Allosaccharopolyspora coralli: one gene and its partner. Each later gene encodes a partner of the first gene's protein in a complex. Links are inferred from orthologs where the notes say so. Each region holds a gene or a part of one and is shown on either strand. Other genes may lie near its edges.

Region 1 (10,370 bases):
GTGACCTTCCCGGTCGAGGTCGCGAGCAAGGGCTGAGTGCCGGCACCCGCCGGGGACAGGTCGCCAGGACTTGCCCCGGCGGGTGCGCGCGTCTCGACCGCCGAGAGCACGTGCGGCTGTTCGAGTGACGGCCGTCCGGCGGTCCCGATCACTCGACTGCGCTCGTGTCGATCACCGTTCCCGGGCGCGCGCGGTCGCGAACGACACGCCCGCGTGGGCAGTCGCGTTCGACACGCCGTGCGATCGCATCGAATTCTTTCCACAGCTTGTACACAGGGATTGACCTGCGGGAAACGGCTGATCTTGGTTTCCTGTCCCCAGGTTGTCCCCAGGTCGTCACGCGCACGGGCCACGGTTGTCCCCAGGGTGGTCATGCCTGTCCTCAAGCTGTCCACAAATGTGTCCACAGTTCGGTTTGCCTGCTCCGTACGGGCGATCTAGTTTCGCCGCGCACACACCCGTGTCGCTGTCGGTGATCTTGCACGGGCGGCCCGTGCGCCTCGGCCGTCGGCCGTCGGCGGCGGATTACGGTGGCGGGCACAGATCGAACTCGACAGCAGTGGAACCGACGGAGTCGACCCGACAGCAGCGAGGCGGCGGACGGGCGGAGCAGCCTGGTCCGCAGAAGGTGACAGGTACCGGTGGCGCTGGCCGACGAACGAGGGGCCGAAGCACCCCCCGAGAACGGATTCTCCGGCGGGAGTGCCTTCGAGCGGCAACCGCCGCAGGACGTCGCCGCCGAGCAGTCGGTGCTCGGCGGGATGATGCTGAGCAAGGACGCGATCGCCGACGTCGTCGAGGTACTCAGCCCGCAGGACTTCTACCGGCCCGCACACCAGGCGATCTACGACGTGGTCCTCGACCTGTACGGGCGGGGTGAACCGGCCGATGCGATCACCGTCTCCGCCGAGTTGGAACGCAGGCAGGAACTGCAGCGCGTCGGCGGCGCCCCGTACATGCACACGCTGATCGCGACCGTGCCGACGGCCGCGAACGCCTCCTACTACGCGGAGATCGTCTCGGAGAAGGCGGTGCTGCGCAGGCTGGTCGAGGCGGGCACCCGCATCGTCCAGCTCGGATACCACGGTTCGGACGGCTCGGCGATCGAGGAGGTCGTGGACCGCGCCCAAGCGTCGATCTACGACGTCACCGAGCGCCGCACCAGCGAGGACTTCGCGCCGCTCGACGAGCTGCTGCAGCCGACGATGGACGAGATCGACGCCATCGCGTCCCGTGGCGGGCAGTCGCTCGGCGTCCCCAGCGGCTTCGCCGACCTCGACGCCGTCACGAACGGCCTGCACCCAGGGCAGATGATCATCGTCGCGGCGCGGCCGGGTGTCGGCAAGTCGACGCTGGGTCTGGATTTCGCCCGGTCGGCCTCGGTGAACCACGGCATGGCGAGTGTCATCTTCTCGCTGGAGATGGGCCGTACGGAGATCGTGATGCGGCTGCTGTCCGCGGAAGCGCGCATCCGGCTCGGGGACATGCGCGGCGGGAAGATGACCGACGACGACTGGACGCGCCTGGCTCGCCGGATGAGTGAGATCAGCGAGGCGCCGGTGTTCGTGGACGACTCGCCGAACCTGACGATGATGGAGATCCGCGCGAAGGCCCGCAGGCTCAAGCAGCGCAACGACATCCAGCTCATCGTGGTCGACTACCTGCAGCTGATGACCTCGGGTAAGCGGGTCGAGTCGCGGCAGCAGGAGGTCTCCGAGTTCTCCCGCGCGCTCAAGCTGCTCGCCAAGGAGCTCGAGGTCCCGGTCGTGGCGATCTCACAGCTCAACCGCGGTCCGGAACAGCGAACGGACAAACGCCCCATGCTGGCCGACCTTCGCGAGTCGGGCTCGCTGGAGCAGGATGCCGACATGGTGATCTTGGTTCACCGGCCGGACGCGTTCGAACGTGACGACCCGCGCATGGGTGAGGCGGACCTGATCCTGGCCAAGCATCGTGCCGGACCGACCTCCACGATCACCGTCGCGCACCAGCTGCACTACAGCCGCTTCGTCGACATGGCCCCCGAGTAGACGCGGCTCCGCGCAGAACCGTGACGATGTTGTGCGCCCCGGCATGGGAGTGCCAGTCGTCGGGCCGGGACTTGACGGCGCACGGGTCCGCAGCCAGCGCAGCGAGACGAATATCCCGCTCGGTCCCTCGTTGTCCATGCTCATGAACCTACTCTTGACACCGAGACACCCTCGGTGAGGCGACATGCCACCGAGGGCGCATCTACAGCGGTTGCTCTTGGTGGGGCGCGTCGCGGTACAGGCGAAGCCCTGGACACCGTCGCGGTGCCCAGGGCTTCACGGTGCGTGGAGTCAGAGGATCCTGATCTCGGCGCGGCGTTCCTGGGTCGGGTCGCCCATGGGCTGTGAGGGACCGCCGCCGGTGGCTTGGAGGCGCTCGGCGGGCACTCCGGCCCCCGCCAGCTGGTCCACCACGGTCTGCGCGCGTTCCTGCGCGAGTTGGTTCACGTCCGTGGCGCTGGGCTGCTCGGGCGCGGTGAAACCGGTGACCTCGAACCGCAGTTCACCGGGCGAGTTCGTGATCATCTCCGCCACCTGCGCAACGGTCTGCTCGCCCTGGGGGGTGAGCGTCGCGGTGTCCGGCTCGAAGGTGATCGGGCTCTGCTGCATGAGCTGCGCGAGCTGGCCTTCCATCTCGGCCTTCGCCGCAGCGTCCAGCGAAGCCTGATCGCCACCCTGGCCCTGTTGGCCCTGTCCGGGCTGGCCCTGTCCCGGTTGTCCCTGTCCCTGCTGGCCCTGGCCCTGTTGCTGGCCGGGTTCGCCCTGGCCGGGTTGACCTTCGCCGCCTCCGCCGGTGCAGCCGCCCACCAGAAGTGCTGCCGCGAAGGCGATCGCCGAGCCGACGTACTTGACACTTCGGTCCATGACGACCTCCACAGTTCGTAATGCCGGGTGGTTCGGGCGTCGGCACGGGGCCACGCGCCGAGCTCCGCAGCAGTCGTCCCACGAAGGAGGCAGCTTCGCAGCGCGACAGATCCCCTCGTCATCCGATCGAGCGGAGATGTCATCCATCCGATGACAGGGTGCTGAGGGGCCGCGCGGATGGGGGCTGCGGTCCGGCACAGTGCGTCGACGCGATGGAGGCGCGCTACCTGAGGTCGGCGATCCCGCAGCCAGCCGCGAGATGAGGTTCCGCCACGGCACCGCCCACGCAGATCAATCCGCGCACCCGCTCAGTGGCTGGCGACGCGGCGGTAGCGGTTCACGGCGAGCGGTACGAAGATCGCCAGAATCACCGCGCACGCGAGGATCGAGTACAGAATCGGGTTCTCGGCCTGCCATCCCGTCGGCAGCGGCGTGCCCACCCGGATCGGGTTCCCGAACAGTTCCCTGACCGCGTCCCCGATGACCGTGATCGGGTTCCATTCCGCGAACACGCGCAGCGCGGTCGGCATGTTGTGGGTGGGGACGAAGGCCGACGAGATGAACGTGACCGGGAACAGCCACAGCAGGCCCGCGCTCTGGGCCATCTCGACGCTGGTGGAGATCAGCCCGATGAACGCTCCCACCCACGACATGGTGAACGCGAAGAGCAGCAGCAGGAAGTAGGCCACGATGGCGTCGGTCCAGCTGCCTCGGATGCGCCAGCCGACGAGCAGCCCGCACACCGTCATGATCACGATCGTGAGCACGCTGACCGCCAGGTCCGAGGTCGTCCTGCCGAGCAGGACCGCCAGCCGGGACATCGGCAGCGAGCGGAACCGATCGACGATTCCTTTCTGCAGGTCGTTGGCCAGGCCGATGACGGTGAACGCGCTGTTGAACGCGACGGTCTGGGTGAAGATGCCCGCGATGAGGAACTCGCGGTACGGCCCGCCGCCGAGGCTGCCGCCGAAGACGTAGGCGAACAGCAGCACGAACATGATCGGCTGCACCGTCCCGGACAGCAGCCAGTCCGGGTTGCGCCTGATGTTGATCAGGTTGCGCCACGCGACGACACCGGAGTCGCGAAAGCTGGCGGTGAGGGTGGTCATGCGGGGGATTCCTCTTCGTCGGTGCTCTCGGCGCTCGGACGGCCGGTGAGGCTGAGGAACGCGTCGTCGAGTGTCGGTCGGTGCAGTGCGACGTCGTGCACGGTGACGTGTTCGGCGTCGAGTCGGCGGAGGGCTTCGATGAGGGCTTTCTTGCCGATGTCGACGGAGACCTGGGCGCGGCGCAGTGAGTCCTCGACAGTGGGTTCGCCGGAGCCGACCTCGGCGAGGACGCGGGCGATGACGGCCAGGTCGCGCTCGTCCTCGGCGACGAGTTCGAGCCGTTCGCCGCCGACGCGGGTCTTGAGTTCCTCGGAGGTGCCGCGGGCGATGACCCGCCCGTGGTCGATGACCGCGATGGTGTCGGCGAGCTGGTCGGCCTCCTCGAGGTACTGGGTGGTCAGCAGCACGGTGGTGCCGTCGGAGACGAGTTCGCCGATCACCGACCAGGTGTCGAGGCGTCCGCGGGGGTCGAGGCCGGTGGTGGGCTCGTCGAGGACCACGACCGGCGGTGCGGCGACGAGTGCGCCCGCGAGGTCGAGGCGCCTGCGCATACCGCCGGAGTAGGTCTTGGCCGTGCGGTCGGCGGCGTCGGTGAGGTTGAACCGGTCGAGCAGCTGTCTCGCGCGGGCGGTGGAGTCGGTGCGGCTCATGCCGTACAGACGGCCGACCATGTAGAGGTTCTCGCGGCCGGTGAGGTTCTCGTCGACGGCGGCGTACTGGCCGGAGAGCCCGATGTTGCGGCGGACGGCGTCGGGTTCGGTGCGGACGTCGTGGCCTGCGACGACGGCGCTTCCGGAGTCGGCGGTGAGCAGCGTGGTGAGGATCCGCACGGTGGTGGTCTTGCCCGCGCCGTTCGGCCCGAGGAGCCCGAGGACGTGACCTGCGGTGATCTCCAGGTCGACACCGTCGAGTGCTCGGGTGCTGCCGTAGTTCTTCACGAGTGCTTCGGTGCGCACGGTCGTCGCCGACGCCATCGAGTCCCCCGGCCTGTCGTAGTCGTTGCCCCAGCCCTCGCCACTGTAGGCCGCCGTACCGACAACGTCGCCGGGTTTTCGTCCCCGGCTCGTGGTCGCGGTGTTCACGCCGCTCAGAGGGCATTGTGGAACTGGGTTGGGTGGTCCGGTGGCGCCCGCCAGTTCGTGCCTCGCGGCGTTGGGGTCCTCTTGAGTACCCGGTTGTACGCGGCGAGAACCCCTGCCTTGCGACGCACGAACTGGGACGCCGGAGCCCCTCACCCTGCTGCGGCTGGTCACTTGCGAGGCGTGCCCTACGGGCACAAAAGCCAGTTCCCAAATGCACGCTCACGCGCCCGGCGAGTTCGCTACGCCACTCGGACTTGGCACGGTTACCGTCAAGTAATATGGTGTTGTTACCGACGAGTAAGGGCAACGGTGTCCGAGGAGCAGGGCCCGGCCCCGAACAGCAGCGCCAAGGGAGCCACGCGCATGGGCCACTACAAGAGCAACATCCGTGACCTGGAGTTCAACCTCTTCGAGGTCTTCGGTGTGCAGGAGCGACTCGGAACCGGCATCTTCGAGCAGGCCGACGAGGACACCGCCCGCGGCATCCTCGCCGAGCTCAACACCCTCGCCACCGGACCGCTCGCGGACTCCTTCGAGGAAGGCGACCGCACCCCGGCCTCCTTCGACCCGAAGACGCACTCGGTCACGCTGCCCGAGTCCTTCAAGAAGTCGTACAACACGATCATGGACGCCGGGTGGGGCCGGTTGAGCCTGCCCGAGGAGCTGGGCGGCTTCGGCATCCCCTCGACCCTGGTGTGGGCCGCCGCGGAGCTGATCCTCGGTGCGAACCCGGCGGTCTACATGTACATGGCGGGCCCCAACTTCGCGACGATCCTCTGGAACAACGGCACCGAGGAGCAGAAGCGCTGGGCCGAGCACATGATCGAGCGCGGCTGGGGCGCCACCATGGTGCTGACCGAGCCGGACGCGGGCTCCGACGTCGGCGCGGGCCGCACCAAGGCCGTGCAGCAGGCCGACGGCTCCTGGCACCTCGACGGCGTGAAGCGGTTCATCACCTCCGCCGACCAGGACATGACCGAGAACATCATGCACCTGGTGCTGGCGCGTCCCGAGGGCGAAGGCATCGAGAGCAAGCCCGGCACGAAGGGCCTGTCGCTGTTCCTCGTGCCCAAGTTCCACTTCGACTCCGAGAACGGCGCCCCCGGCGAGCGCAACGGCGCCTATGTCACCAACGTCGAGCACAAGATGGGCCTGAACGCCTCGGCGACCTGTGAGCTGACCTTCGGGCAGCACGACGTCCCGGCCAAGGGTTGGCTGCTCGGCGACGTCCACGACGGCATCGCCCAGATGTTCCAGGTCATCGAGTACGCGCGGATGATGGTCGGCACGAAGGCCATCGCCACCCTCTCGACCGGCTACCTCAACGCGCTCGAGTACGCCAAGGAGCGGGTGCAGAGCGCGGACCTGACCAGGACCGCCGACAAGACCGCGCCGCGCGTGACGATCACGAACCACCCGGACGTGCGCCGCATCCTCATGCTGCAGAAGGCCTACGCCGAGGGCCTGCGCGCGGTCTACCTCTACACCGCGACGTACCAGGACCAGATCGCGCAGGGCAAGGCCGCCGGCGAGGACGTGTCGCTGCCGGAGGCGGTCAACGACCTGCTGCTGCCGATCGTCAAGGGTGTGGGCTCCGAGCGCGCCTACGAGATGCTCACGCACTCGCTGCAGACACTCGGCGGGTCCGGCTACCTGCAGGACTACCCGATCGAGCAGTACATCCGGGACGCCAAGATCGACAGCCTGTACGAGGGCACCACCGCGATCCAGGGCCAGGACTTCTTCTTCCGCAAGATCGTCCGCAACAACGGCCAGGCCCTCGGGCACGTCGCCGCGGAGATCCAGAACTCGTTGGAGTCCGGCGACGACCGGCTGAAGGAGGAGCGCGCGCTGCTGGCGACCGCGCTGGAGGACACCCAGGCGATGCTGGGCGCGGTGTTCGGCCACCTGACCTCCGCGCAGGAAGAGCTGACCAACGTCTACAAGGTCGGCCAGCACGCCGTGACGCTGCTGCTCAGCGTCGGGGACCTGGTCATCGGCTGGCTGCTGCTGCGGCAGGCCGAGGTCGCGCTGCAGCAGCTGGACGCGGGTGCCTCGGCGAAGGACCAGCCGTTCTACCAGGGCAAGCTCGCGGCCACGCGGTTCTTCACGAAGAACGTGCTGCCCGAGCTCACGGCCCGTCGCGGCATCGTCGAAGCGGCCGACAACTCGCTGATGGAGCTGGACGAGTCGGTCTTCTGATCGGCGACCCCGCACGAAGACGCCTCCGGATCTCCGGGGGCGTCTTCGCGTGTCGTGGTCCCTGACCATGGTCATGGTGGGCTCTCGGGGTTCGTTCCGGGGAGGTACCTGACTCAGGCGGGCCTGTGTCGGGCACAGACTCGGAGACGACACTGATCGACTACTCCGGGAGACACCGATGATGACATCCACGCGCCTCGTGGGTGCCGTGGCGGGTGCGTTGCTGCTCGCCGTTCAACCGCTCGCCGCGATTGCCGCGCCGCCCGAGTCGCTCGCCCTGCCGGAGCCGACCGGTGACCACGAGGTCGGTGTCCGCACCCTGCACCTCGTCGACGAGTCCGGGCAGGACCCGTGGGTGTCGTCGGCGCGGCGCGAGCTGATGGTCGACCTGTGGTATCCGGCGGCAGGCGAACCGGACGGGGACACCAAGCAGTACATGACTCCCGAGGAATCGCGCCTGTTCCTGGAACTGCAGGGCGAACAGGCGCCGTTGCCGGAAGACCTGCCGAAGGACGTGCTCAGCACCGTACGGACGAACGCGCACCCCGACGCCCAAGCACTGCCGAGTGGTCAGGGGCTTCCGCTGGTGGTGCTCTCGCCGGGCTTCTCCCATCCGCGTGCTGCGTTGTCGGGTATGGCCGAGGCGCTCGCGAGTCACGGCTACGCGGTCGCGCTGATCGGCCACAACTACGAGTCGGCGGGTACGGAGTTCCCGGATGGGCGAGTCACCGAGTGCGTCGCGTGCGACGACATGGCCAACGTCCCGCGGGTGCCCGGTGTGCGTGCGCGGGACACGTCGTTCGTGCTGGACCGTCTCGCGGAGCACGAGGCCGCGTTGATCGACGAGGAGCGGGTGGCGATGGTCGGCCACTCCATCGGAGGGGCCGCCGCATCCGAGGCGATGTCGCGCGACGAGCGGATCGATGCGGGTGTGAACCTCGACGGCACGGTCTACGACCCGCTCGAGGCGCCGCTCGACCGCCCGTTCCTGCTGCTCGGCTCCGGTGCGCACGCCCCGCACGGGATCGACCCGACCTGGGACGAGACGTGGGAGCAGCTCACCGGCTGGAAGCGCTGGACGACGCTCAACGGTGCCGGGCACAGCACCATGACCGACCTGACCATGCTCCGCGACCAGGCCGAGCTGCCCCGTCCGAACCCACTCCCGGGCGCGCGTGGTGCCGAGCTCGGCAACGAGGTCGTGACCGCGTTCGTCGGGACTCACCTGCGCGGCGAGGATCACCCACTGCTGGAGAAGGAGACGCCGGAACGCCCGGAGCTCCTGTTCTGGCACGTGGACCGCCCCGAACTGCCGGGCCGCTGAGACCCGGGAGTCCCCTCCACGCCGCCGCAACTGGGGGTCGGCGGCGTGGACGGGGATGTGCCGTGGCGGCCCGCCACCGGTGTCGGTGGCTCAGCCGGGCGGCGGTGGTGCGCCGGCCGGCGGAGGCGGCGGGCAGTCGACGATCGGGTGCGGGTCGTACACCGTCTTCGTCGGAGACTCCCGGTTCACGTTGCCGGTGTTCACGTTCTTGATGGTGCGCGTGTCGGTCACCGTGAACCCGGGCTCGCCGGTACTCGGGCTGCACGGCTCACCCGGCGGTACGACGGTGCGTTCCGGGGGTGTCGGGTTGGTGCGCGGCCCGGTCTCCGAGCTGACGTCGTAGGTCTTCGTGCTCCAGAACTTCACGGTGATCGACGACGGCGTCCACTCCGTGGTGATCATGACGCCGTTCTCCGAGGTGTTCTTGAACTTGACGTCGATGATGCTCTTGCCGCTGGGGCTCTGGAACACCGTCGCTTCCCGGCCCTCGGGGTAGCGGTCGATGTAGTAGCTGTGCTCCTTGTGCTCGACGTCCTGCATGCCCGCGAAGTACGAGGCGTTGTACAGCGTCGTCGCGAACTGCGAGATACCGCCGCCGACGGCCTTCTGCGGACGTCCGTCCTGGATGATCCCGGACTCGACGTAGCCCTGGGCCGTGCCGCGCGGCCCGGTGTGGCCGTTGAGGCTGAACGTCTCGCCGGGCTTGATGATCGCGCCGTTGACCTGCTCGGCGGTGCGGCGGATGTTGACGCCCGAGGCCTGTTCGAAACCACCGGTCTGGAACTCGCTGACGACTTCCTTGATGCCGAGGCCGTTGGCCTGCTCGGTGGTGAACTGCGCGGGCTCGTCGCGGTACTGCGCCTGCACCGAGCGGTCGCCGGGCTGCTTGTAGACGTCGAGCAACGAGTCCAGGCTCTTGTCCCATTCGATGCCGCGCCCGTTGACCGAGGGCACGACGGTCGGCGCCCCGCCCTGCACGGTGATCTCGGCGTTCTTGCCCGGCCGGATCGTGTCCCGCAACTGGGGTTCGACGGCCTCGACGACCGATTCGTTGTCGACGCTTGCCTTCAGACCACCGTTGCCGTCCGGCTCGAACCGTAGCGACGCGGCGATGTCCTCCGGCTGCAGCGTCGCGTCGGTGCCTTCGCCGCGGACCGTGACCGGCGCGGACACGGCGGGCTCGGCGACCTCGGCGACCGCCCTGGCCACACCCTCCTGCGTGGTCGAGACCGGCTGCTCGGAGAACGGCACGTCCACCGGGTCGCCGCCGCCCCAGTCGGCGATCACGGCGTCGGTCGCGGCCGCGACGTCGACGGTCCGGCCGTTGGAGGGGTTGACCGCGATCGGGGTGGCGCCCTCGAAGCGGACGGTGCCTTCCCTCGGTTCCCGGTTCAGCTCGTCGGTGGCCTGTTCCAGCGCGGCCGTCACCTGGCTGCGGTCGCCGTTGGTGACCGGAGCGACCTGGGTGGTGGTGAAGAACGAGCTCACCCGGGTGATCGGGTTCCACGGCTGCGAGCCGACGTGGTCCAGCGTCGCCTGCCAGTCCATCGTGAGTCCGGCCGGTTCGGGGTCGATCGTGGTCTGCGCGTCCCCGGCGCGGAGCACGACCGGCTCGCCGAGCTCCGGGCCGATCTCCTTGCGCAACGTCGACTCGGCGGCGGCGTGGTCCATGCCACCGATCGCGACGTCGGCGACCATGGTGCCGCGCGGCACGGTGCCGCTGCTCAGCGCCATGTCGAGCACGTAGGCCAGCACCAGC
Region 2 (10,433 bases), 3.3 Mb from region 1 along the record:
GAGGAGGGCGCTGAGAACCCGCGGGTGGTCCGGCTGCGTACATGGTGCAAGGACGGTCGGCAGCGCCCGAGAGGGCAGCTGACCCGCGCGCTCCGGCGGACGCGAGTTGTCGTCGGTGGACCGTAGGCTTGCGGCGATGACCACCGACGATCACGGGTTGCCGGGATACCGCGACGAGGACACCGCACGGCTGCTGCCCGAGCAGCCGAAGGGCGCCGCTTTGCCTGGTGCCGAGTCCTCGGCGAGATCGCCGTTCGCGCGGGACAGAGCGCGCGTGCTGCATTCGGCGGCACTGCGCAGGCTCGCCGGGAAGACACAGGTCATGGGCCCGGGCGAGGGTGACGTGCCGCGCACGCGGCTCACGCATTCGCTGGAGGTCGCCCAGATCGGGCGCGGGATCGCCGAGAACGTGGGTGCGGATCCGGATGCGGTGGACATGGCGGGACTCGCACACGACATCGGTCATCCGCCGTTCGGGCACAACGGGGAGCGCGCGCTCAACGACCTCGCGGGTGAATGCGGCGGGTTCGAGGGCAACGCGCAGACGTTGCGCATCCTGACGCGGCTGGAGCCGAAGCTCGTCGATGGCGACGGCGCGGCGCACGGGTTGAACCTCACCCGTGCGTGCTTGGACGCGACGACGAAGTACCCGTGGCCGAAGGAGCCGGGGGTCGCCAAGTTCGGCGCCTACGAGGACGACCTCGGTGTGTTCGAGTGGATGCGTCGTGGCGCGCCACCGGGCAGGCGCTGCCTCGAGGCACAGATCATGGACTGGGCCGACGACGTCGCGTATTCGGTGCACGACGTGGAGGACGGGGTGCTCTCGGGCCGGATCTCGCTGCGTTCGCTGGCCGGCCGGGAGGAACGCGCGGAGATCGTGCGGATGGCGGCGAAGCACTTCTGGCACGGCGCCGACGACGCGACGAGCTTGTTGGAGGAAGCCACCGCCCGGTTGGTGCGGTTGCCGGCGCTGGCGGTCGTGACGGACTTCGACGGGTCGCTGGCCGCCCAGGTCGCTTTGAAGAACATGACCAGCGAGTTGGTGGGTCGGTTCGCCTCGGCGGCGGTCTCGGAAACCAGGTCGGTCCACGGCGCCGGGCCGTTGACCCGGTACGCCGCGGATCTGGTCGTGCCGGAGCAGGTCGCGGCGGAGGTGGCGGTGCTCAAGGCGGTGGCGGTGCGGTACGTGCTCAGCGACCCGGAGCGGTTGCGGATGCAGGAGCGACAGCGGGTGCTCGTGGCGGAGCTGGTCGAGGCGGTCCTTGACGGTGCTCCCGAGTCGCTGGATCCGGTGTTCCTGCTCGCGTGGGGGCGCGGGGGATCCGACGCGGAGCGATTGCGCGTCGTGGTGGATCAGATCGCATCGCTGACCGACGCACAGGCCGTCGCTTGGCACCGACACAAAGTAACCATGCGTACCTGAACCGAGTGAGTGTGACCTGTTCGGGGGTCAAAATCACCAGTGGATCAGGCACAATGTTTACTCAGAGTGCAGCCCGGGCTGGAACCCCGACCGGCGCGGGCCCACTCCGCGACAAGCGGCCGAACCCCCGACGACCCCGTGCCGCGTTGGAGACCCCCGATGCCGAACAGGCACTACATCCAGAAACTCGTCGCCAGTGGCGAGCCCTACGTGAACACCGACAACCTCGCGGACTGGGTGAACGACCTGCGCTGGCGCGACCCCGAAGCGCAGCGCGCCGCCGAGTACATCGCCCAGGAGCTGCGGCTCATGGGTCTTTCGGACGTCGAGGAATCGCTGCGCTGATCGTCTTCGCGCCACCGGGCTGGCAGACTCGGTACCGGGCCTGGATCCTCCGGGCGACCGAGAGCGAGAACTCCACCGGGAGCGCGACCGTGAGCGAACACCTGCACTTCAGCCTGTCCCTGCATCACGCTCTGGCGCCTGCGGGCGACCGTGGCTTCTGCTGGTCGCCGTACTCCGTGGCGAGCGCGCTCGGTCTCGCGGCGGCCGCTGCCGGTGGTGACACCCGGCGTGAGCTCGCCGCCGCACTGCGACTCCGCGAGGACGACGACCTCGCGGGCCTGCTCGAGACCCTCGACGGCGCCGCGAGGCTCGGTCACTCCGAGCGGGACGACGGGCCCGAGCTGGCAGTGGCGAACACCCTGTGGACGCACGAGGACCTGCCTGTCGAGGAGTCGTACCTGAAGACGCTCGCCGACTGGCCGGGCAACGTCGTGCGGCACGCACCGTTCCGAGCCGACCCGGACCGCGCTCGCCGGACGATCAACGCCGACGTCGCCGAGACGACTCGCCACCTGATCCCGGAGCTGCTGCCCGAGGGCACCGTCGATGCCGAGACGGTGGCGGCCCTGGTCAACGCCCTGTACCTCAAGGTCTCGTGGGCCGAGGCGTTCACCGAGGACAACACCGGTCCGCAACCGTTCGACTCCCCGAGCGGCCGTCGTGAGGTGCCGACGATGCGCGCCGAGCGGCGCAGCGGCTACGCGCACCAGGACGGTTGGCAGATCGCGACGGTGCCGGCCGCCGGCGGTGTCGAGGCCGTCGTCCTGCTGCCCGACGACGACCTGACCACCGCCGAACCGCAGCTCACGCCGCGGCGACTCGAACAGCTCCTCGCGGCACGGTCGCCGCGCAAGCTGGACCTGTGGCTGCCGAAGTTCGAGGCGACGGGCGAAGCCGAACTCGAACGGTCGCTGAGCACCCTGGGTGTCGAGCGGATGTTCACCCCGGCCGCGGACTTCACCCCGTTGACCAGTGAGCCGTTGAAGGTGTCGTCGGTGATGCACCAGTCGGTGCTGCGCATCGACGAAGCCGGTCTCGAGGGTGCCGCGGCCACCGCGGTGATGATGCGGCTGACCTCGGTCGACACGACCGAGCCGCGCACGGTCCGGATCGACCGGCCGTTCCTGTTCCTGGTGCGCCACCGCGACACCGGGGCGCTGTACTTCGTGGCGCGGGTCGTCGACCCGAGCTGAAGTCCGCTCGTGCCGCTGTCACATTCGGCCGGGCCGGCCCGTCAGGTGTTCGAGAGCCCGCAACCGGCGGGCCGCGGACGACGGAGCGCACTCATGCCACGCATTCCTGAGTTGACCACCCGGCAGGCAGGGTGGTTCACCCGACTCTTCTACAAGGCGATCAAACGCCAGTACGGAGCCGTCCTCGAACCGGCCGGCGTGACCGCACACCACACGGGGCTGCTGCTCGGGATGTCGGTCTCGGAGGCGGCTGTCCACGTCGCGGCTCGCGCACTGCCGGCCAGCGTTCGGGAGCTCGCCGTCTACCGGGTGTCGACGAGGATCGGCTGTTCGTGGTGTGTCGACTTCGGCACGATGTTGCAGCGCAACCAGGGTCTCGACATCGAACGACTACGGCACATCGACGACTACGAGACCTCGCCGTCCTTCTCCGAGCTGGACCGTCTCGTGATCGCCTATGCCGACGCGATGACCGAACAGCCGATGCGGGTCACCGACGAGCAGGTGGCCGAACTCGACAGACGGCTCGGGCACAAGGCGATGGTGGAGCTGACGTACATGATCGGGCTGGAGAACTCACGGACACGCTTCAACCACGCCCTCGGCATCACCGACCAGGGCTTCACCTCCGGCGAGGCCTGCCGCGTCCCGACGCCCTGACCGCCAACGAGGTGAACGGCACTTTCGCCCCACCAGACGAGGCGAAAGTGCCGTTCGCGCCAGTGGCCTTGTGAGGTGAACGGCACTTTCGCCCCACGTGACGAGGCGAGGGTGCCGTTCGCGCCAGTGGCCTTGTGAGGTGAACGGCACTTTCGCCTCACGTGACGAGGCGAGGGTGCCGTTCACCTCGATCAGAGGGTGACGTGGGTGAGCTTGTCGGGATTGACGACGTCGAAGATCTCGGTGATCCGGCCCTCCCGGACCGATGCGGTGAACACGCGAGGATGGATCTTGCCGCTGCGGTCGAGGTCGGAGGATGGTGCGGGCAGCACGAAGCCGACATCGCCGTTGACCAACGCCGGTCGCGCCGCGTCGAGCGTCCTCTCGGTGCCGTACATGTCGATGATGCCCAGGATGAACCGACCGACCTTGTCCACGCCGACGATGGGACGCCGAGCCGTCCGCGCCTTGCCGCCGCTGTCACCGTAGAGCGTCACCTCGGGATGCAGAATCTCGGTGAGGGAGCCGAGATCGCCGGATCCGATCGCGGCGAGGAACTCCTCCAGCAGGCGCTGCTGCTCCGGCAACTCCGTCCTGGCCGGTGGCTCGTCGCCGATCCGCTTGCGCCCGCGCGAGGCGTGCTGGCGGGCGGCGGCGACCGTGACGCCGAGGACGTCGGCGATCTCGTCGAACGGCACGTCGAAGCCGTCGTGCAGGACGAACGCGAGCCGTTGGTCCGGAGTGAGTTCGTGCAACACTCGCACGGCGGCCATCCGCACGTCGTCGCGCTGAACGACCTCGTCGAGCGGGTCCGGGGTCCCGTCGGCGGGGGTGACGAGCGGCTCTGGCAACCACGGCCCGACGTACTGTTCGCGCCGATGCGCAGCGGAGCGCATCCGGTCGAGGCAGATCCGGCCGACGACGGTGGTCAGCCACGCCGCGAGGTCGCGGATCCTGCCACGGGCGTCGGCGTCGAGTGCGGCCAGTCGCAGCCACGCTTCCTGGACGGCGTCCTCCGCGTCCTGGAGGCGTCCGGTCAGCCGGTAGGCGATACCGATGAGGTGTCCGCGATGGGAGTCGAAGTCGGCGGCGAGCGCGTCGTCACTGGACACGAACCGGTCACTGGACACGAACCGATTGTGCACCATCGTCGTAGTCCGGGTACGGGTTCGTTCGGGTGCCTGGCGCGACGCCTAGACTGTGCGCCGTGGCAGGGCTGATCCGGGAAAGCGACATCGCGCAGGTGCGGGAACGCAACCGGATCGACGATGTCGTCGGCGAGTACGTGGCGTTGCGCCGCGCGGGTGGCGGCGCGTTGAAGGGTCTGTGCCCGTTCCACGACGAGAAGACACCGTCGTTCAACGTGCGTCCCAGCCACGGCACGTTCCATTGCTTCGGGTGCGGCGAGGGCGGCGACGTCATCGCGTTCCTGATGAAGACCGAACACCTGGGCTTCGTGGAGTCCGTGGAACGACTCGCGGACCGGGTCGGCGTCCAGCTGCAGTACGAGGGCGGCACGCCCAGCCCGAAGCGGGATCGCGGCTCCCGTGCCCGGATGGTGGAGGCGCATCGGGTCGCCGCCGAGTTCTATCAGGAGCAGCTGCGGTCTCCGGAGGCGTTGCAGGCCCGCGAGTTCTTGGCCTCGCGCGGTTTCGGCGAGGACGCGGCCGTGTCCTTCGGGTGCGGTTTCGCGCCCGCGGGCTGGGACACCCTCACGACCATCTTGGTGCGCAAGGGTTTCGAGCTCGACGAGTTGATCAAGTGCGGCTTGTCGAAGGAGGGCCGCCGAGGTCCGATCGACCGTTTCCACCGGCGGCTGTTGTGGCCGTTGAAGGACCTCGCCGGCGACGTGATCGGTTTCGGTGCGCGCCGGGTCTTCGACGACGATCCGATCGAGGCCAAGTACGTCAACACTTCGGCGACGCCGCTGTTCAACAAGTCGCAGGTCCTGTTCGGCATCGACCGGGCGAAGAAGGAGATCGCGAAGCGTCGGCAAGCGGTGGTGGTCGAGGGCTACACCGACGTGATGGCGATGCACCTCGCGGGAGTGCCGACGGCGATCGCCTCGTGCGGAACCGCGTTCGGCGACGACCACATCGCGGTGTTGCGCCGGCTGATGATGGACGACGACGCCTTCCGCGGCGAGGTCATCTTCACCTTCGACGGTGACGAGGCCGGGCAGAAGGCGGCACTCAAGGCGTTCGACGGCGAGCAGCAGTTCGCGACCCAGACCTACGTCGCGATCACGCCGGACGGCCTCGACCCGTGCGAGCTGCGCCAGGAGAAGGGCGACTCGGCGGTGCGGGACCTGGTGGCACGGCGGCGCCCGCTGTTCGAGTTCGCGATGCGCAGCCTGCTCAAGGACTACGACCTCGACTCGGTCGACGGCCGGGTGGCGGCGCTGCAGCGCACGGTGCCGCTGGTGGCGCAGATCAAGGATCCGGCGAAACGTGACGGCTACGCGGCGAAACTGGCCTGGTGGGCGGGCTGGAACGACGAGAACCAGGTGGTTCGCCGGGTGCGCGAGTCGGCGGGAGCGGGGACGCCGTCGAAGCGACGCAGGCAGTCGCGCACCTCCCCGAATCAGGAATCGCTCGGGGTCGAGGTCGAGTTGCCTGCGCGTCCGCCCCGGCACGATCCGCGCTGGTCTCAGCGGGAGGTCCTCAAGGCGGCATTGCAAGCGCCCGCCCTGGCAGGCCCGCTGTACGACTCGCTACCGGAGGAGGCGTTCACCGAGCCTGCGTACGTCGGCGTGCACCGGTCGATACTGGCGGCAGGCGGGACGACTTCGGGTCTGGCGGGTTCGAACCTGCTCGAGGCGGTCTCGCGAAGCTGCGAGGACCAGGTGGGGCGCAGCCTCGTGACTCAGTTGGCCGTGGAGACGCTGGACACGAAGTACGAGGAGGATCACCGCTACGTAAGCGGGATCATAGCGCGGTTGCAGGAGAACCTGGTCGCGCGGCAGATCGCCGACATCAAGTCCCGGGTGCAGCGCTTGTCGCCGTTGGAGGACGCGGACGAGTACCACGCGTTGTTCGGTGACCTGGTGGCCCTGGAGCAGTACCGCAAGGCGTTGACCGAGCAGGCGATGGCGGGTCTGGAATGAACCTCGTGCGGCGTGTGGTGGCACGGTTGACCGGGATGGCCGCGCTGCCCGGGGATTTCACCGGCGCTCTCGACGACCAGGAGCTCGTGTTGGCGGCGGGCGAGTCGGACGCGGGCTCGCTGGTCGCCACGAACCACGGCCTGTGGCTTCCGGAGTCCGGTGGGCACCGCCGGGTGGGCTGGCATCTGGTGAGCAAGGCGACCTGGAACGCGGGGTCGTTCGTGGTGATCGAGGCGGACGAGGTCGACGAGGCGGAGGGTGCGGTGTTGCTGGCCGACCGCGCGGCGCGGCGGTTCTCGCTGAGCTCCCCGGGGAAGTTCCCGCAGAGCGTGCAGGAACGGGTGACGTCCTCGATCAAGTCCTCGCATCACCGCGAACTCGCGGGAGGGGGCGCGTGGTTCGTGCAGCGCAAGGTCCCCGGCCGCGACGGAATCGTGCTTCAGGTGCGCGCCGATCCGGGGACTGACCGCGAGGCGTTGCGCGCCTTCGCCGCCTCGATCGCGAGCCAGCTTCGCCGAGCGAAGCGCCCGGACTGATCGCGCTGATACAGTACGGCCGTACTGTTTTTGAGGAGGCGGTCTCGTGTGGGATGCGGAACGGTATCTGGCGTTCAGTGACCATCGGAGCCGACCGGCGCAAGACCTGCTGGCACGAGTGGGCGCGAGCGAGGTCCGGCGTGCGGTGGATCTGGGGTGCGGCGCCGGAAACCTGACCGAACTGCTGTCGCGGCGGTGGCCGCGGGCGACGATCGAGGCGAGCGACTCGTCGGAGGAGATGGTCGCCGCGGCCCGCGAGCGCGGGGTGGACGCGCGAGTCCAGGACGTGCGCGACTGGATGCCGCAACCGGACACCGACGTCGTGCTCTGCAACGCGGTCCTGCAGTGGGTGCCCGACCACGTGGAGCTGCTGCGGAAGTGGATGCGCAGCCTGCCCGCCGGGGCATGGTTCGCGTTGCAGGTGCCGGACAACTTCGACGCTCCGTCGCACACTCTCGCCTACGAGCTGGCCACGGAATCCCCGTGGCCGGAGCAGGTCGCGGCCGCGTTGCGCGAGTGCTCACCGGTCGCGTCCGTCGACGAGTACGCCGACGCCCTGCTCGACGAGGGTTGCGAGGTGGACGCGTGGCGCACGACGTATCTCCATCTGCTCGACGGGCCGGATCCGGTCCTGAACTGGATGAGCGGCACGGCACTGCGGCCGGTACGGGCCGTCTTCTCCGACGTCGAGTGGGACCGTTTTCAGGCCACCCTCGCCCCGAGGCTGCGCTCGGCGTACCCGGCCCGACCGGACGGCCGGACGTGGTTCCCGTTCGCCCGCACGTTCGTCCTCGCTCGGCGTCCGGACTGAGTCACGGCTGTGACCTGCGACTCCTTACAGGCGCAGGGGGCATGTGAACCGGATGGCGAGCATGCGCTACAGTGGTCACTGTCGGAGCGAGCACAGTCCGATGACAACATTCCTCCGTAGCTCAATGGCAGAGCATTCGGCTGTTAACCGAAGGGTTACTGGTTCGAGTCCAGTCGGAGGAGCCAACGGAGCGGGTTCAGAATCTGGAACTCGCTCCGTATTCGATTTTAGTACTTTCGCTTTTCTGGGGATTCTCGCGCCGGGTAGCCGGTCCGAGTGAAGAAGATGTCGGTTCGGTTCGAGTGCCGTAACGATCCTGCTGCGATCGCCGATGCAGCTCGTGCGTCTCGAACCGTCCGGCGCGACTGTCTTCGCACGTCAGCGGCCCATCCGGGAGCTGAGTGGAGCAATTGTCAATACCTGTGGATGAAGTTTGTTTAGGCTGCTGAGGGTGGGGCGTGGTCGTCGGGGCGTTCGATGAGTTGGCCGGCTGTGAAGCGGGCGCCGGCGCGGACGAGGGCCACGAGGTGGGGTGCGTTGATCGCGCGCCAGCGGGTTTGGGCGGATTCGATGAGCTTGAATGCCATGGCCAGCCCGGCAGCCCGCGAGCCGGGTCCCTTGGTGACCTTCGTTCGATGCCGCACGGTCGCGAAGGTCGACTCGATCGGGTTGGTGGTGCGCAGGTGTTGCCAGTGTTCGGCCGGGTAGTCGAAGAACGCGAGTAGCTCGTCGAGGTCGTCGGTGAGCTTGGCGACGGCCTTGGGAAACTTCGCGCCGTAGGTGGTCTCGAAGGCGGTCACGGCCTCACGCGCGTGGTGTTTGTCCTCGGCGTTCCAGATCTCGGCCAGGGCCTTTTTCGCGCCGGGTTGGGCGGATTTCGGCAGGGCGGCCAGCACGTTGCCGGTCTTGTGGAACCAGCACCGCTGCTCGGCCGTGGTCGGGAAGACCTCGCGCAGTGCGCCCCAGAACCCGAGGGCCCCGTCGCCGATGGCCAGGGTCGGGGCGCGCATGCCGCGGCGGGCGCAATCGCGCAGCACATCGGCCCAGGACTCGGTGGACTCGCGGTAGCCATCGGCCAGCGTGATGAGTTCCTTGCGGCCGTCGGCGCGGACACCGATGAGCACCAGCAGGCAGAGTTTGTGCTCGTCGAGGCGGATGTTGACGTGAATGCCGTCGGCCCACACATACACGTAGTCCACTGCGGACAGATCGCGTGCGGCGAAGGCTCGTTGTTCGGCCTTCCACTGCTCGGTGAGCTTCGTGATCACCGTCGACGACAGGCCCTTGGTCGAGCCGAGGAACTGTCCCAGCGCGGGCACGAAATCCCCGGACGAGAGGCCGTGCAGGTACAGCAGCGGCAACACCTCGGTGATCTTGGGTGACTTGCGGGCCCACGGCGGCAGGATCGCCGAGGAGAACCGCTTGCGCTCGCCAGTGTCGGGGTCGATGCGCTTGTCATTGACCCGCGGGGCGGTGACCTCGACAGCACCGGAGCTGGTCAGCACCTCACGCGGTTGGTGCGAGCCGTTGCGCACCACCAGCCGGTGACCGTGCTCGTCACGCTCTCCGGAGTGCTGGGAGATATAGGCATCCACCTCGGCCTGCAGAGCCTCAGCCAACATCCGCCGAGCACCCTCACGAGCAATCTCATCCAGCAACGACGAGGGCGACGAGCCCTGTGTCGAGCCATCATTACCAGAAGTGGGATCAGGGACTACGCTAAGCATGGGTCGTACCTTCCCGACCAGCGCTGCAACGCCGGTCATGCTTGAGAACCTTCACTCGATCACTGGGAAGGTACGCCCCCTCCCAGCCGATCCACAGGTCCCAAGCATTGCTCAGCTGAGTGAGGCTTTCCGTCCCGGTCGTCCCGCCGAACGGACCGCACCTCGTGTGTGAAGAATGAAGGGACCGTCACCGCGAGTTCCCCGCGAGCGGTGGTGTCGATTGTCGGGGTAGAGAGATCAGGGGAGTGAGGACAATGTCTGCACCGGGTATTGGCAAGGAAACGCACGTCGCGCTGCCGGATTGGTCGACCGTCGAACGGCTGCCGAAGCCGCTCAAAGCACTGGTGTATCTCGTCCTGCTCTCGCTCCTGACGACAGCCGCCATCGGTGCGCTGCTCCTGACGGTGGCGATCATCGGCTTGTTGACGGGCTCGTTCCCGGTGGGCGCCCTCCTCTTCTGACAGCTGTGGTCTCCTGACTGCAACCCGTGAGGGCTTTGCTCGGGTTCTGCGGCTACGGGGCGGCGCTCTCCGGAGTGTCGCCCCGTAGCCGTTCGTGCGTGTGTAAGAGCCTGTTCCTGAACTGATCTTGGGCTGATGGGGCGCTGCGGGGAAGGAGAGGGACTCCTGGTA

Evidence for each region.
Region 2: the proteins of dnaB (region 1) and dnaG are in contact, whole or in part, in a crystal structure (PDB 2R6A), measured with the Geobacillus stearothermophilus proteins. The link is inferred for Allosaccharopolyspora coralli from one-to-one orthologs. Residues at the interface, in WP_033016901.1 of Geobacillus stearothermophilus: Ser13, Glu15, Ala16, Gln18, Glu91, Leu92, Asp94, Ala95, Val96, Pro97, Thr98, Ala99, Ala100, Asn101, Tyr104, Tyr105, Ile108; in WP_049624496.1 of Geobacillus stearothermophilus: Lys456, Leu457, Leu458, Pro459, Ala460, Asn463, Ala464, Leu467, Leu535, Leu536, Ile537, Ala538, Gln544, Glu545, Asp548, Tyr549, His552.

What each region holds. Positions count from the first base shown.
Region 1 is NZ_CP045929.1:4,757,343-4,767,712, reverse strand. What follows is about bases 1-2,835. They hold dnaB (replicative DNA helicase), read left to right. Parts: upstream 1-641; coding sequence 642-2,030; downstream 2,031-2,835. Other genes in these bases: GIY23_RS22265 (OmpA family protein), read right to left, coding at 2,322-2,835; rplI (50S ribosomal protein L9), read left to right, coding at 1-36. In the rest of the region: more of GIY23_RS22265, read right to left, coding at 2,836-2,894; GIY23_RS22260 (ABC transporter permease), read right to left, coding at 3,203-4,003; GIY23_RS22255 (ATP-binding cassette domain-containing protein), read right to left, coding at 4,000-4,977; GIY23_RS22250 (acyl-CoA dehydrogenase), read left to right, coding at 5,449-7,287; GIY23_RS22245 (alpha/beta hydrolase family protein), read left to right, coding at 7,466-8,611; GIY23_RS22240 (VanW family protein), read right to left, coding at 8,702-10,370. UniProt on the Escherichia coli protein: The main replicative DNA helicase, it participates in initiation and elongation during chromosome replication. Travels ahead of the DNA replisome, separating dsDNA into templates for DNA synthesis.
Region 2 is NZ_CP045929.1:1,440,251-1,450,683, forward strand. The notes cover bases 4,380-7,277. They hold dnaG (DNA primase), read left to right. Parts: upstream 4,380-4,828; coding sequence 4,829-6,727; downstream 6,728-7,277. Other genes in these bases: GIY23_RS06900 (sigma-70 family RNA polymerase sigma factor), read right to left, coding at 4,380-4,751; GIY23_RS06910 (hypothetical protein), read left to right, coding at 6,724-7,263. In the rest of the region: GIY23_RS06880 (deoxyguanosinetriphosphate triphosphohydrolase), read left to right, coding at 137-1,423; GIY23_RS06885 (hypothetical protein), read left to right, coding at 1,583-1,768; GIY23_RS06890 (serpin family protein), read left to right, coding at 1,858-2,961; GIY23_RS06895 (carboxymuconolactone decarboxylase family protein), read left to right, coding at 3,055-3,621; more of GIY23_RS06900, read right to left, coding at 3,813-4,379; GIY23_RS06915 (trans-aconitate 2-methyltransferase), read left to right, coding at 7,310-8,074; GIY23_RS06925 (IS256 family transposase), read right to left, coding at 8,512-9,801; GIY23_RS06930 (hypothetical protein), read left to right, coding at 10,056-10,262. UniProt on the Escherichia coli protein: RNA polymerase that catalyzes the synthesis of short RNA molecules used as primers for DNA polymerase during DNA replication.